3 regions of the Pseudarthrobacter sp. MDT1-40-2 genome follow, and region 2 is predicted to be linked to each of the others. Evidence: riboswitches for the same ligand, from Rfam matches in the RefSeq annotation. Region 2 holds a riboswitch; each other region holds the start of a gene.
What was found. A riboswitch is a leader RNA that binds a small molecule or an ion and turns the genes downstream of it on or off. The one in region 2 is predicted to bind cyclic di-AMP.
Positions count from the first base shown of each region.

Region 1: it holds a riboswitch for cyclic di-AMP, as region 2 does, so the genes downstream of both, AC50X5_RS00715 (LysM peptidoglycan-binding domain-containing protein) here and AC50X5_RS14225 (C40 family peptidase) in region 2, are expected to answer to the same signal.
Region 3: it holds a riboswitch for cyclic di-AMP, as region 2 does, so the genes downstream of both, AC50X5_RS06160 (aggregation-promoting factor C-terminal-like domain-containing protein) here and AC50X5_RS14225 (C40 family peptidase) in region 2, are expected to answer to the same signal.

Region 1 covers NZ_JBWZCL010000001.1:155,933-160,284, forward strand. The annotation lists gene AC50X5_RS00705 (aggregation-promoting factor C-terminal-like domain-containing protein) at 1-958, opposite strand, end outside; gene AC50X5_RS00710 (GNAT family N-acetyltransferase) at 1,138-1,704, shown strand; cyclic di-AMP (ydaO/yuaA leader) riboswitch at 1,789-1,956, shown strand; gene AC50X5_RS00715 (LysM peptidoglycan-binding domain-containing protein) at 1,960-2,802, shown strand; gene AC50X5_RS00720 (ribonuclease Z) at 2,908-3,798, opposite strand; gene AC50X5_RS00725 (DUF3072 domain-containing protein) at 3,841-4,104, opposite strand; gene AC50X5_RS00730 (DUF2231 domain-containing protein) at 4,146-4,352, opposite strand, start outside.
Region 2 covers NZ_JBWZCL010000005.1:48,802-53,153, forward strand. The annotation lists gene AC50X5_RS14215 (iron-dependent transcriptional repressor DtxR) at 24-719, shown strand; cyclic di-AMP (ydaO/yuaA leader) riboswitch at 900-1,107, shown strand; gene AC50X5_RS14220 (M23 family metallopeptidase) at 1,111-1,947, shown strand; cyclic di-AMP (ydaO/yuaA leader) riboswitch at 2,076-2,254, shown strand; gene AC50X5_RS14225 (C40 family peptidase) at 2,316-3,017, shown strand; gene AC50X5_RS14230 (NlpC/P60 family protein) at 3,116-3,880, shown strand; gene AC50X5_RS14235 (HNH endonuclease) at 4,087-4,352, shown strand, end outside.
Region 3 covers NZ_JBWZCL010000002.1:8,957-13,308, forward strand. The annotation lists gene AC50X5_RS06150 (SixA phosphatase family protein) at 1-256, opposite strand, end outside; gene AC50X5_RS06155 (winged helix-turn-helix domain-containing protein) at 353-1,204, opposite strand; cyclic di-AMP (ydaO/yuaA leader) riboswitch at 1,861-2,039, shown strand; gene AC50X5_RS06160 (aggregation-promoting factor C-terminal-like domain-containing protein) at 2,044-2,883, shown strand; gene upp (uracil phosphoribosyltransferase) at 3,008-3,643, opposite strand; gene AC50X5_RS06170 (phosphatase PAP2 family protein) at 3,677-4,352, opposite strand, start outside.

The DNA.
Region 1 (4,352 bases), on a different contig from region 2:
AAGGGGTGACAGTGACGGGCGGCGGAGCAGGTACGACGGCGGCAGGCGGGGCGGGCGGTGCAGGGGCGGCAGGTGCCGGGTTGGCGGATCCCTGAACCGGACGGCCAACAGCCGCATCGCGGGCAGCGGCCGCTGCCTGTTGGCGGGCTTGTTCCTCCGCAGCGGCGCGCTTAGCGGCCTGGGCGGCCTGGTAGGCCGCGAGCGCCACCTGACCGTCGCGGAATTCAGACTCGACAGTGGCCGTCGTTCCTTTCAGGGAGGCCAGTTGGGCGGTGAGTTCGGCGCTGTGCTTCTGCTGCTCCTCCAGATGGGTGGCCACGGCGGCCTGGGCGGTACGCGCGGCATCCAGCTTCGATGTGGATTCGGTTGCAAGGCGCTCGCGCTCAGCCTGGGCTACGCGTTCCTGGCCGGCCCGGGCCCGGGCTGCTTTTTCTGCAGCGGCGGCCTTTGCTACCAGTGCCGCTGTTTTATCACCCACCATCTGAACGATGTTCAGGCCGTGGACGCTGTCGGACTGGACGGCGTCCAGGGCCACGAAGATGCCCATGTTGGTGCCGCCGGTTTTATAGGACTCGGCTGCGAGGCCACCGATTTCTTTCTTGTAGCGGGCAAGTTCGGCGCTGGCCCGAGCGGCCTGGGCGGTAACCAGCTCGAGCTTCGCTGTGGCCGCAGCAAGGGCATCCTGGGTTATGGCGTACTCTGCGGCCGAAGCCACCGCCGCGTCTCCCAGCTCTTCGGAGTGGGACCGGAGCCCGTCCAGCAGTCCGGTAATGGTGGCGATTTCGGAGGCAGTGGCCGACTCATTCTGCTTGGCCTTTTCGACGTCCTGCCAGCTGGGGTAGCCGCCCGGCGGAGCCTCGTCTGCGGTGGCTGAGGGAAGCACGATGGTACCCGCAAGGGCAAGCGCCAGGAATCCCGCGAGCAGGGGACGTATGACTCTGAAGGCAGAAGGAGGCATAGTTCCCCAGCCTACCTGCACGACTGAAGCGGACCTTTGTGGATTCACCTGGTCGCCGCACCGCATCCAGCTAAGACGCTGGACCCCAGGAAAAGCATTCGGCACACCAAATGGACAATGGTCCGGGCCCACTGACAGGCTGTCATCAGTATCACGCGGCAGCTTCACAAAGGTCAAAGATGCAAAACCACACTATCGAATTCACTATCCGGCCAGCCCTGGGCGTCTCGGAATATCCTGCCTTGGTCGAGATCTGGCGCAGCGCCGTTCGCGCTACGCATGACTTCCTCGAAGAAGCCGACTTCAAGCGCATCGAAGGCAGCCTCGCTTCGGCTTACTTCCCGGCCGTGACTCTGGTCGTGGCCGAACATGGGGGAAGGCCTGTCGGCTTCGCAGGCATTGCAGAAGGAAACCTCGAAATGTTGTTCGTCTCGAATGATGTCCGTGGGAATGGGATTGGCAGCGCACTGCTGGCTGAAGCAATTGCGAGCAACGGGGTTGCCAGAGTCGACGTGAACGAGCAGAACCCGGACGCTCACCGCTTCTACATCAGCCGAGGATTCGTGCAGGTGCGCCGTAGCGTGCTTGACGGTGACGGCCGCCCCTACCCGATCCTGCATCTGGAACTTCCCGATTTAGTTAGCCGGCGCGGGTCGCGAGCAAGAAAACGAGACGTATATGGACACGTGACATCGGAGGGACTCGACACGCCGAAAAGCCCATTCCGTTATCCCAATGTGACATAGGGGCGGAGAAGAAGGTAATGTCGATGGGTGTCCCGCCCAACTCGGGACATTCCCGCCAGTATGCCGAGCCCTGCCACTGGATCCGGGACCCCATCGCTTGATCATGGCAGGGACGGGGGAACCAAGTTTCCGCGGCTTCATTTCTGAGGCCTTGGGGTTAAGTCGGTTCTGCTCTGTTCAGCAGAGAACACCGGCCGGGTATCTCCTACCCGAACCCGACAGCTCACCCCGCAGGCATGGGAGAGGCAATCAACCGTGTCAAAAAACGCTATCACCGCCCGTCACCGGGCAACCCCTGCCGGCTCAGTCGCCCTTGCAGGCCTGAGCCACTCGGCCAAGTCCCACGCCCTTACCGTTGGTCGCCCGGCCCTGGCCGTTGCCGCGGCTTCCGGACTGATCTTCGGCATTGGCGCCCCTGCCCAGGCAAGCGTCAACGCAGTGGATGAGTCCGGTTCCGTCACCGTTCAAGCGGCTGCAGCAGCACCCGTCGCGCCGGCAGCAGCTGTTGCGGCCGACATCCATACCGTGGTTTCAGGTGACACCCTGGGCAAAATTGCCGCAGCGTACGGCGTTAGCCTGAACGACGTTCTGGCTGTCAACGGCCTGGGTCTGACCACGATCATCTACCCCGGTGACCAGATCCAGATTCCTGGTGCAGGTTCCGTAGCAGCAGCACCGGCTGTGGCAGCACCTGCAGCAGCCACCACAGTCGCACCGGCACCCGCCCCGGCTCCGGCCGCCTCGGCGGTCAACATCACTGCAATGTCCTCCACTGCAGCGTCAACCGGTACCGGTACCGGAGCAGCCCTGCTGGCAAACGCGTACAGCCAGCTTGGTACTTACCAGGACTGCACCGCGATGGTTGAAAAGGCCCTCCGGTCCGTCGGCATCAGCGTCGGCGACATCGCTCCCAGCCACTTCTTCGCCTTCGGCAGCGTTGTTTCCACCCCGGCCCCCGGTGACCTGGTCATCACGGCCGGCCACGTCGGCATCTACGCCGGTGACGGCCAGGTCGTCAGCGGTGGCGTGGACGGTAACAAGACCGAGGTCCACTCCATTAGCTGGCTCAGCGGAGCTTCCTTCGTCCGCGTTGCGTAACTCTTAGCGCAGCTGGTACCGGCCCTCATCCTCACCGTCACGTTGACGGCGAGGGTGGGGGCCGCTCCTCTTTAAGCCGGCACCCACCTCCATGGGCTGCTGGGACTACCGCTGCCGGCGCTTGGGAAGCCCGATCCTGTCCATGTCCATAGCCGCGATAACCGCGGAACTTGCCGCCCGCGAAGCCGCCTGACCGGCAAGGAGTGAGGTATCGTCCCCGTACCGCGAAGAGAAGTGCGTAAGGACCAGCGTGCCGACGCCGGCGCTGGCCGCCAACTTTCCTGCCTGACCGGCGGTGAGGTGGCGGTATTCTTCCGCGAGCGCAGCGTCCTCATCACTGAAGGTTGATTCGGCCACGAGTAGATCAACGCCGGATGCCAGTTCCTCAGCCCCCGCGCATTCGGCCGTATCCATCACAAATGCGAAGCTTTGCCCTGGCCGCGGAACACTGACGTCCTGCAGCCGCACCCCGGCCAGAGCCCCATCCCGTTGCAGGCGCCCGACGTCCGACCCGGATATCCCGGCCGCGGAAAGCCGCTCCGGCAGCAGGCTCCTGCCGTCAGGTTCCGTAAGCCGGTAGCCGTAGGTCTCGATACGGTGCTTCAGCGGCCGGACCTCGAGGCCATCGGCTATGGCCCCAGCGCCCCCGTGCGGGTGGAACTGCAGGTCAAGGCCCGGGGTCGCGACCGATACCAGGGCACGGACCACGTCTTGGCCCGACGCCGGATAATGCAGATGCACGGGGTGCGTAACGCCGTCGAGCGCCATGCGCGAGAGCACGCCCGGCAATCCGTAGCAGTGATCGCCGTGCACATGGGTGAGGCAGATGCGCGTCACCTGGGTGACTGAGATGCCTGCGTGGATCATCTGCCGCTGCGTCCCCTCACCCGGATCGAACAGCAAGCCGTCCCCATCCCACCGGAGCAGGTAACCGTTGTGGTTCCGGGTCCGGGTGGGAACCTGCGAGGCAGTGCCGAGGACAATGAGTTCGCGCATGTTTTTGATGGAGCCGCCAGGCTCGGCTGGCCAGCTGCCGGCTCAGCCTCCGATTTGCTTTTCGACGCCGCCGCCGGAAAGTCGGCCGCTGCGCTGCTGCAGCCGGTCAATGTGCTCGGAAGCCTCGGCTTTACTGATGTCAGCTGGGATCTCCTCGCCAGCTTCGCGCGCCAGTGTGTCCAGGTAGCTGCGCTGGGCAGCCGTCATGGGCTCGTCGCCCGTCACCCATTCCTTGGGGTCGCGGTTCAGGCCTGCGTCCGGTTCGGGAACAGGGCTGCCAAGTGTCTCGTTGTCTGAACTGCTCATAAAATCCACCTTAGAACAGGCCCGAAGGGCATTGTTGTTGACTAGAGCTTCTCGCCCCCGCCGGCACCCCTGACGGAGATTCCGGTAGTCAGCTTCGCGGGAGCATCAAGGTTTGCATCGTTATCGACACCTACGCCCAGCCGGCCCACCAGCTCGCCGCCGAGCCAGCCCGTGGCAAAGGAAATCAAAAGAGCGATGATTTCCAGGATCAGAACAAAGGTGGAAGGGACATTGGCTTCCGTTCCCGC
Region 2 (4,352 bases):
CTGCGCTCAAGGAGCTGAGCTGGATGACGGATCTGATCGATACCACGGAGATGTATCTTCGGACCATTTTGGAGCTTGAAGAAGAGAACATCGTGGCACTTCGCGCCCGCATTGCGGAGCGGCTGCGCCACTCGGGGCCAACGGTTTCGCAGACCATCGGCCGCATGGAACGCGACGGCCTGGTGGTTGTTGCAGGCGACCGGCACCTGGAACTCACCGAGCCAGGCCGTAAGCGTGCCACAGAGGTCATGCGCAAGCATCGGCTGGCCGAGCGCCTCCTGTCGGACATCATCGGCCTGGATTGGGCCTATGTCCACGACGAGGCCTGCCGCTGGGAGCACGTGATGAGTGAGCGCGTTGAACAGCGGATTTATGAACTGCTGGACCACCCCACCGAGTCGCCTTACGGCAATCCCATCCCGGGCCTGGCAGCACTGGGCGGCGAAGTGGGTTCCGCCTTCACGGACGGCGTGATCAACCTTCTGGAAGCCATGGCTGCCTATAGTCCGGAGTCCACCGTGCGGGTTTGCCGGCTGGCGGAGCCCATCCAGGTTGAACCTGAGCTGCTGGTCCAGCTGGACGAGGGCGGGATCCGCCCCGGCACCGACGTCACGCTCGAACGCGTGGGCGAGTACATCTCGGTCCGGGTTGCCGGCATCGAAGGCGCCCTCGAATTGCCGCCGGAAGTTGCCGCCCACGTTTTTGTGAAGCTCTCCTGATTGTCCTCTAACCTCTGTCCTGCTTCATGGGCAACCGGCCTGACGGATCGCGGGCGCGAAATGGTAAGCCAACTTCCTTTATAACGGAATTGTTACTGTTCGGTCTCATCGCCTATAGTTAATCTTCGACGCCGATACCTAAGCGTTATCTGGTCCGAAAGCCTAGCTCTGCCAGCGGACCGGTTGTTCGAGTCACCTTCTGGCAGGGGCGGGGGAACCACAATCGGCCGTTTTCGAGCGGCCTTGGGGTGAAGTCCGCAGCGGCAGTCCTTTTGATAAACGAATCCCCTGGATATCTGTGCGTCAAGATGACCTGCTTTGCGGGCCGGGTCGCTAACTCTCTGATCCGAATCCGACAGCTAACTTCGCAGGCTTCCAGAGAGGAAAATACTTGAGCACGCAGAATTACAGGGGCCGCCGTCGCGCCGTCGGCTCTGCTTCGCAGCCACGGGTTGCTGAAGTCCCCCTCGCGGACCGTCCCCGGGACCCGCAACGGGAAGCGCGCCGCCACCGGAGCCCGTTCCGGCAGCTTACTGACTTCGCTGCCGCGAGTGGCATTGGCCAGAAGGCCGGAATCGGGCTTGCCGCCACGGGCCTGCTCCTGACGATCACCGTCCCGGTGACCAGTCCGGTACTCGCCAATTCCGCCCTTCCCATCGCTGCGTCCAGCGCTTCTGCCGCCGTTGTTGCTGCGCCACAGCCCGATATTTCCGCGGAATCCGCAGCGCAGGTCGATTTCAGCCGCACGGCCGTCACTACCCAGGGCGATCCTGACGGAAAGCTCAAGCAGCTCCTCAGCGCCCAGGCCGCGTCTGCCGTGACCCCGGCCGCCTCCGTGGGCAGCCTGGCCGGCCCGCTGGCGTCACTGACCACGGTTTCCCCTTATGGCTACCGTGTCAGCCCCATCACGGGCGGAACCGGCGATTTCCACCGTGGAACCGACTTCGCTGCCCAGTGCGGCACCCAAGTGCTCGCCGCAGCAACCGGCACTGTCACCTTCGCGGGATGGCACCCCTATGGCGGCGGCAACCGCGTTGTAGTGGATCACGGTAACGGCCTGGAGACCACCTATAACCACCTGTCGTCCTTCAAAGCCACGGTAGGCCAGAAGGTCAGCCGGGGCGACGTCGTGGCTTTCAGCGGCACCACAGGCGCTTCCACCGGCTGCCACCTCCACTTTGAGGTGCAGGTCAACGGTGAAGTCGTTGATCCCGCCGGCTGGCTGTAACCAAACGATGAACGGCTCTCGGTTCTGTGCAACACGCCGTGACCTGAATGTGACATTGAAGAAGAACTGCTGTACCGTCTAAACCGCGTCAACTTTTCCGAAGTTGACGTTCTTGAGTGGATTGCCTAACTCTGCCACCGCCCAAGGTCCGTTCGCATGACATCGTCTGGCAGAGACGGGGGAACCAAATATGGCCTTCTTTGGAAGGCCTTGGGGTTAAGTCGCAAAGCTTCCTTGGAAGCGGCGCGGCCGGGTGAACTCCCATCCGAATCCGACAGCTCACCTCGCAGGCATTGGGAGAGGCTACTTACGTGTCGTCACGCCATAATCTTGCGCGCCACCGCGCCCAGCCGGTGCGCACCAACCCCATGGGAACTGTTTCGAAGGCCGTCAGCGCCAATGCCGGGACCGTAGGTCGCCAGGCAGCGGTTATTGCAGCAGCTTCCGGCCTTATCCTCAGCATCGGCCTTCCGGCCAACGCAGCAGACAGCACGGTAGGCGTCTCCGCTTCCCTTGAGTCGGCTTCCCAGACCTCGCTGGCTGTCACGGCCGCCCCGACGGCCACCGTGTCGTTCGAACGCCCCGTGATCACCACCGTCGCCGCCCCTGTGATTGAGGTCATTGAGCCCCGGTCCAACGATGAAGACGATGAAGCTGCAGGGGCCACCGCAACCGCCACCGCCACTGCCGCTACCGCAGTCACCACCAAAGCTCCCGAAGCGCCGGCTGCCACCTCGGCTGCAGCTTCAGGCCTGGCAGCTATTGCCTACACCGGCATCGGCAGCCCCTACGTCTGGGGTGGCAACACTCCCGCCGGCTGGGACTGCTCCGGCTTTACGCAGTGGGTCTACGCCCAGGCTGGCATCTCCATCCCGCGCACCGGTGCCTGGAACGCCATGACCCCCACGGGCAACCCGCAGCCGGGTGACCTCGTCATGCAGAACGGTGGCGCACACGTTGGCATTTACGTCGGCAACGGCATGATGATCAGCGCGCTGAACCCGTCCCAGGGCACGCTGCTGCATTCGGTAGCCGCCACGGGTTCGTCCTCCTTCTACACCCTCCGCTAAATTCCCGTTCGGGGCTTGCCGGCGTACCAAAATAACGCCGCAACGCTCAAAACCTCATGCCGCCCAACCGGCTAGAGGATTCGAAAGAGAGATCCCCCATGTCAACAAGTGCGTCTGCACGGCACCGCGCTGAGGTCACCAAGACCAGCGCGTTGGCCACCATTGCCAAGGCCGTCGGCGACAACGCCGGCGGAGTGGGCCGCCAGGCCGCTGTCATTGCAGCAGCCTCCGGCCTTGTTCTGAGCAGCGGCGTTGCCGCCAACGCCGCTGACTCCGGTATTCAGCGTGAAGCGGCCACGGCCTCCTCGGTGGATGTCCGGTCATCGGTACCGGCAGTCATCACCGCGGCCTCCAGCATCGCCATCTCCTTTGAGCGGCCTGCCGTGACCACCACGCCGGCTCCGGTCGAAGAAGAGCCGGCACCTGCTGTTGAGGTCAAGGCAGCCCCGGAAAAAGAAGTCGCAGCAGCGCCGGTGGCCCCGCAGGCTGTGGCCGCTTCCAAGGCTGCCCCGGCTCCGGCCGCCGCTTCCACCGGGCTCAACTCCACCATCCTGGCTGCCGCCTACGCGCAGATCGGCGTCAACCAGGACTGCACCATGCTGGTCACCAATTCGCTGGCAGCAGTGGGCATCCACTTCCACGACTGGCCTGCCGGTTACCTGTCCCTGGGCCGCACCGTTAGCGCAGCCGAGGCCCAGCCGGGTGACGTCGTGTATTACGCCGACGGTGGCGCGGGCGTTGCACACGTTGCGATCTACGCTGGAAACGGCCAGGCCGTCCACGGCGGCTACAACGGCAACCAGACGGTCCTCTTCAGCGTCAACGTTGGTTCCGGGCCGGTTTTCATCCGCGTCAACGGCTAACAGCTTCCCGTGAGATGCGGCAGGGACTTCCACTTCGGTGGGGGTCCCTGCTGCATTTAACTGCAGGACACGGTATTTACCGGACGCCCGATTAGCCCTAAACGGCCTGCGGTGTTTACTCTGGACTTGTCGATCCATAGCCCGGACATGCCGAGGGCAGCCGGCCCTCGTGCCCCTGACGGGTGCGGCCGTGAAGAGGTATGTGCATGCGCACTCTCGTTCTGAATGCTGGATATGAACCGCTGGCGGTTATCACCTTCCGCCGGGCGCTGGTGCTTGTGCTCACAGGAAAAGCCAGTGTGGTTGCCGAGGGGGAGGACCCCGTCGTCGGACCGCAGGAGATTCTGGGCAGACCCTCCGTGATCCTGCTCAACCGCTACATCCGTCCCCGCTACAACAGGGCGACGGCGGTCAGCCGGCGTGGCGTGCTTCGCCGCGACGGTCACCGCTGCGCCTACTGCGGTAAGGCGGC
Region 3 (4,352 bases), on a different contig from region 2:
CGCTTTCCAGCTTGGGCGTTGGCGCTTTGTCGCCCAGTTCCGAGCACACCCAGGTACAGGTTTGCCGGGTGCGCAGCGCGCTGGAGCAAAGAATGAAGTCGGGAACTACGCCCTGATCCACCAGCCAACGGCCCGCCAGCGGTGCCTCCAGGTGGCCGCGTTCCTCTAAGGGACGGTCGTGGTCATCCACACCGCCAGGCCAGTCTGCCTTGGAATGGCGCATGATAATCAGCCGCCGAATGTGATGCTCACTCATGCCCCCACCCTATCCTCGCTGTCCGCACGGTAACCGGGAGCGTAAAGCGAAAGCGCCCATCCCACGGTGGGACAGGCGCTTTCGGTGCAGCAAAAGCTAGATGGAGTACTCCGGTGCTGCCCAAACGACGACCTCGGGGTGCTCGTAGAACCGGTAGCCCTGGCCACGGACGGTGCGGACCGTATTGGCGAGGCGGCCCAGCTTGGAGCGCAGGCGGCGGATGTGGACGTCGATGGTGCGCTCGTTGGGGACCTCATCCGCGTTGCGCCACAGGCCCTCAAGGAGTTCATCGCGGCCGACCGTCCGGGTGCCGTTCTCGACGAGGTAATTGAGCAGTTCGAATTCCTTGAACGTCAGGTTCAGCGATTCGCCATCGAGGTGCACTTCGCGGCGGGCCAGATCAATCAGGACACCGGAGGGACGCGGCTCCTGCGCCTGCTGCAACCGGGTATTGTCGGTGCGCTGCCTGGCATTCACTGTGGGGTCGCCGAAGGTGGAACGTACGACGTCGAGCGCTGAGCCGGGTGCGTTGGCGGGAGCGATTGCCACGGCGGCATAGCTCTCGGCACCTGTAACGAGCGACTGGGCGTAGGCCCGGATTTCCTGCGCCAACTTGGCAATTGAGGTACCTGCGGCCGCTGCAGTCTCCTCGTCAATGCCCATGTAGAGGACGAATCCACGGGCAACAGTGTCGTTGGCGACCGGGCGGACACCGCTGCCGGGACCGGCAATGACGGGGGTGGGGGCGGTCATGGGCGTCGCTTCCGCGGCAGGCACGGCCCGGAGCTGACCATAGGAGTTGGGGTTGTAACCCTGCGGCGCGTAGCTGGAGGCGGAGGGAAAACCGCTGCCCGATCCGGGGGCGTAGCCCTGCCGGAGGCCGGCCGGCTGGGCCGGCTTGTTGGCGTTGCGGACTGAGATGTGGACGTATCCGGATGCAACTGACATGGAATGCTTACCTCAATGTGAATGGCCGTTATCGCGGCACGAATGCTGAGTTCCCCAGAGCTGTTGGAACACATTCTGGGGAGGTTGCCCGGCACTGGGCTTGTTGGGGACGAATGCCTAAAAACTCTCTGGGGTTTGACAGTTAGGCGTGCATTCGACAACAGCGCATGTCGGCAGCAGCAGGTGTGCTGGGCCAGTAATCTGCAGTTGCAGGTGCTGTTGAGTTCTTGTTCACAAATGAAGTGTGCAACGTAACAATAAGAACTTGCAAGTAACAATGGACGCTTTAGTCCGCATAGTGAGACGATTCCGTTCTTTGTGGTGCACATCACGATTCGCTGAGGGGTCTTGACTGCCCGCACTTTTGGGCTAACGAGGACTGAAACTCCTATTCCAGCGAATTTTACGACGATATGCACGCTTTAATTCGTTTTTTATTCAGTTCTCAATTGACTGGATTAACTTGCACGTAAAAGTTCCCCAAAAGTCCAGCGATTCAGGAAGCAGCGTCGTGAGGGCCGGGCGGCCCCTCGTCCAAAGAGCGGAACCAAGCGGAGAGTCGGGTGCTGCCTGCCGTGATCTCCGTTACCAAATTGTGACTCAGGTGGCAATCCCCTGTACCGTGGATGGGGTGTGGCCACCGTTCCGGCTGCATGACCGGGTGAATGCCGAGCTCTGCCGCCACCCGGATTCCTCATGATCAGGCAGAGGCGGGGAACCCACAGTCCCGGGCACGAGTCGCCCTAGGGGTGAAGCCATCGCGTGATTGTTCCGCGTGGCCGGATGACCTCATCCGAATCCGACAGCTAACTCCGCAGGCGTTGAGAGGCTAAATCATCATGACTGAATACCAGGATCACGCGCGCGTGAAAAACGGTACGGAGCAAGCCCATGGCCGACGCCGCACCGCTGAATCAACCGCCATTCCAACAAGTTCCACCCGCACTGTCCGCAGCCGAGTTGTTGACTCGGCGCACCCGGTACCCAGCCGCCGCACCGCCGTTCTGGGTGTAGCCCGGCGCGCTGCCGTGGTAACGGCGTCCTGCGCCCTGCTCATCGGCGCCGCCGCTGCCGGTCAAGCGGGCAGTAATCCGATGGTGCCGGCGTCCGTCGTCCAGGCTGTCTTGCCGGAGTCGGCGGCAAACTCCACTCCCGCCGAGGCGCTTGCGTCAGCAGCAGCCGAGCAGTCTGCCATGAAAGCGGATCCGGCACCGGCACCTGCTCCTTCCCAGGAGACGCCTGTTGAACCGGCTCCCGCTGCTGCACCGGCAGAACCTGCTCCCGCTCCGGCGCCCGTGGAGCCAGCACCCGTGGCGCCCGCTCCCGCTGCTGCGCCCGCTCCCGCTGTTGCCCCCCAACCTGTTGCCGTTAACGACCCCGCTGGTGCCCAGGCCTACGCGCTGAGCCAACTGGGTTCCTACGGCTGGGGCGCCGGCCAGATGCCGTGCCTGACCACGCTCTGGACCAAGGAATCGGACTGGACCACTACTGCCACCAACCCCACCAGCGGCGCGTACGGAATCGTCCAGTCACTGCCGGCGGAGAAAATGGCGAGCGCCGGTGCTGATTACCTCACCAACTACCGCACCCAGATCAACTGGGGCCTGAACTACATCCAGGAGCGCTACCAGTCCCCGTGCGGCGCCTTGGACTTCCACCTTTCCAACAACTGGTACTAAAAAAATTCCTACGCCACGCTAGTTCCGGTTTCCAGTGGTCCCTGTGGACAGGCTGGCCCGGGGTCTGACGCAGGGAGGGGCCGGCTCCGTTTGGGGCCGGCCCTTACATCTGTCCAAGGCGAATTTAGCCCGCTACGCCGTAGAGCCTGTCGCCGGCGTCGCCCAGACCGGGAACAATGTAAGCCTTCTCGTTGAGTTTCTCGTCAATGGACGCAAGCACAATGGTCACGTTGGCGTCGGCCAGCTCTTCTTCCAGCTTGGCCAGGCCCTCCGGCGCTGCCAGCAGGCAGATGCACGTGACGTCCGAGGCGCCACGGCGGAAGAGGAACTTGATGGCTTCGCGCAGGGTCCCACCGGTGGCCAGCATGGGGTCCAGCACGAAGATCTGCCGGTCCGTGAGGTCCTCCGGGAGGCGCTCGGCATAGGTGATGATGTCCAGGGTTTCCTCGTCGCGGGCCATGCCCAGGAAACCGACCTCCGCAGTGGGAACCAGCTTGGTCATGCCTTCGAGCATGCCCAGGCCGGCGCGCAGGATGGGAACTACCAGCGGCGTGGGCTTTGTGAACGCGGTGCCGATGGTGGTGGCAACGGGCGTCTGAATAGTGACGTCCTGGGTGCGGACATCGCGTGTGGCCTCGTAGGCCAGGAGCGTCACCAGTTCCTCGGTCAGCTGCCGGAAGACCGGCGACGGGGTGTTTTTATCGCGGAGAACGGTGAGTTTGTGGGCGACCAGCGGGTGGTCCACGACGAGTGTGCGCATGAGGTCAAAACTATCATCCGGTCACTCGGAGTTTCATTGCCGGGTGGGTCCGCCGGGCCGGCCGGAGTCTTCCGCGTTGGAGGTCATCTCTTCCTGCACCACGTCCCGTACTACAGGCCTGTCGAACGACGGGACCGGACCCACGTGCTCGCGGCGGGCGATGGCATAAAAGAGCCGATGTGCCAAAATCACTATCCCCAGCCACGCCAGCCCCAGCAGCCAGGCGGCCACGACGTCGGTCAGCCAGTGATGGCCCAGGTACACCCTGCTGAGACCCATGGCGATGATGAACAGCGAGCCTGCAGTGATGGCGGTGATCCTGGCCCAGAGGATATCGAACTGGAGACACATCACGTAGACCAGCACCCCGATGACCACCGTGGTGTTGAGGGTATGCCCGCTGGGAAACGAGGGGGAGGTTTCAAACGGCGGGACGGCGTCGATATGGTCCGGACGGGTCCTGCCTACCAATCCCTTACCCACGGTGGTGGCCGTGGTGGATACGGCGGCGGCGCCGGCCACCAGGATTAACGGACGCCAGTTGCGGCCAAGATACATCAGCCAGGCGGTGAGGATGGACGCGAGGATGGGCATACCGATCCCGCCGCCGATGTTGGTAAAGGCCGTCATGGCGGCATTCAGTTCCGGGGTCCGCAGGCTCTGCGCGTACTGGAGCGCGGGGATATCCAGGGAGGCCAGTCCTTCCTCA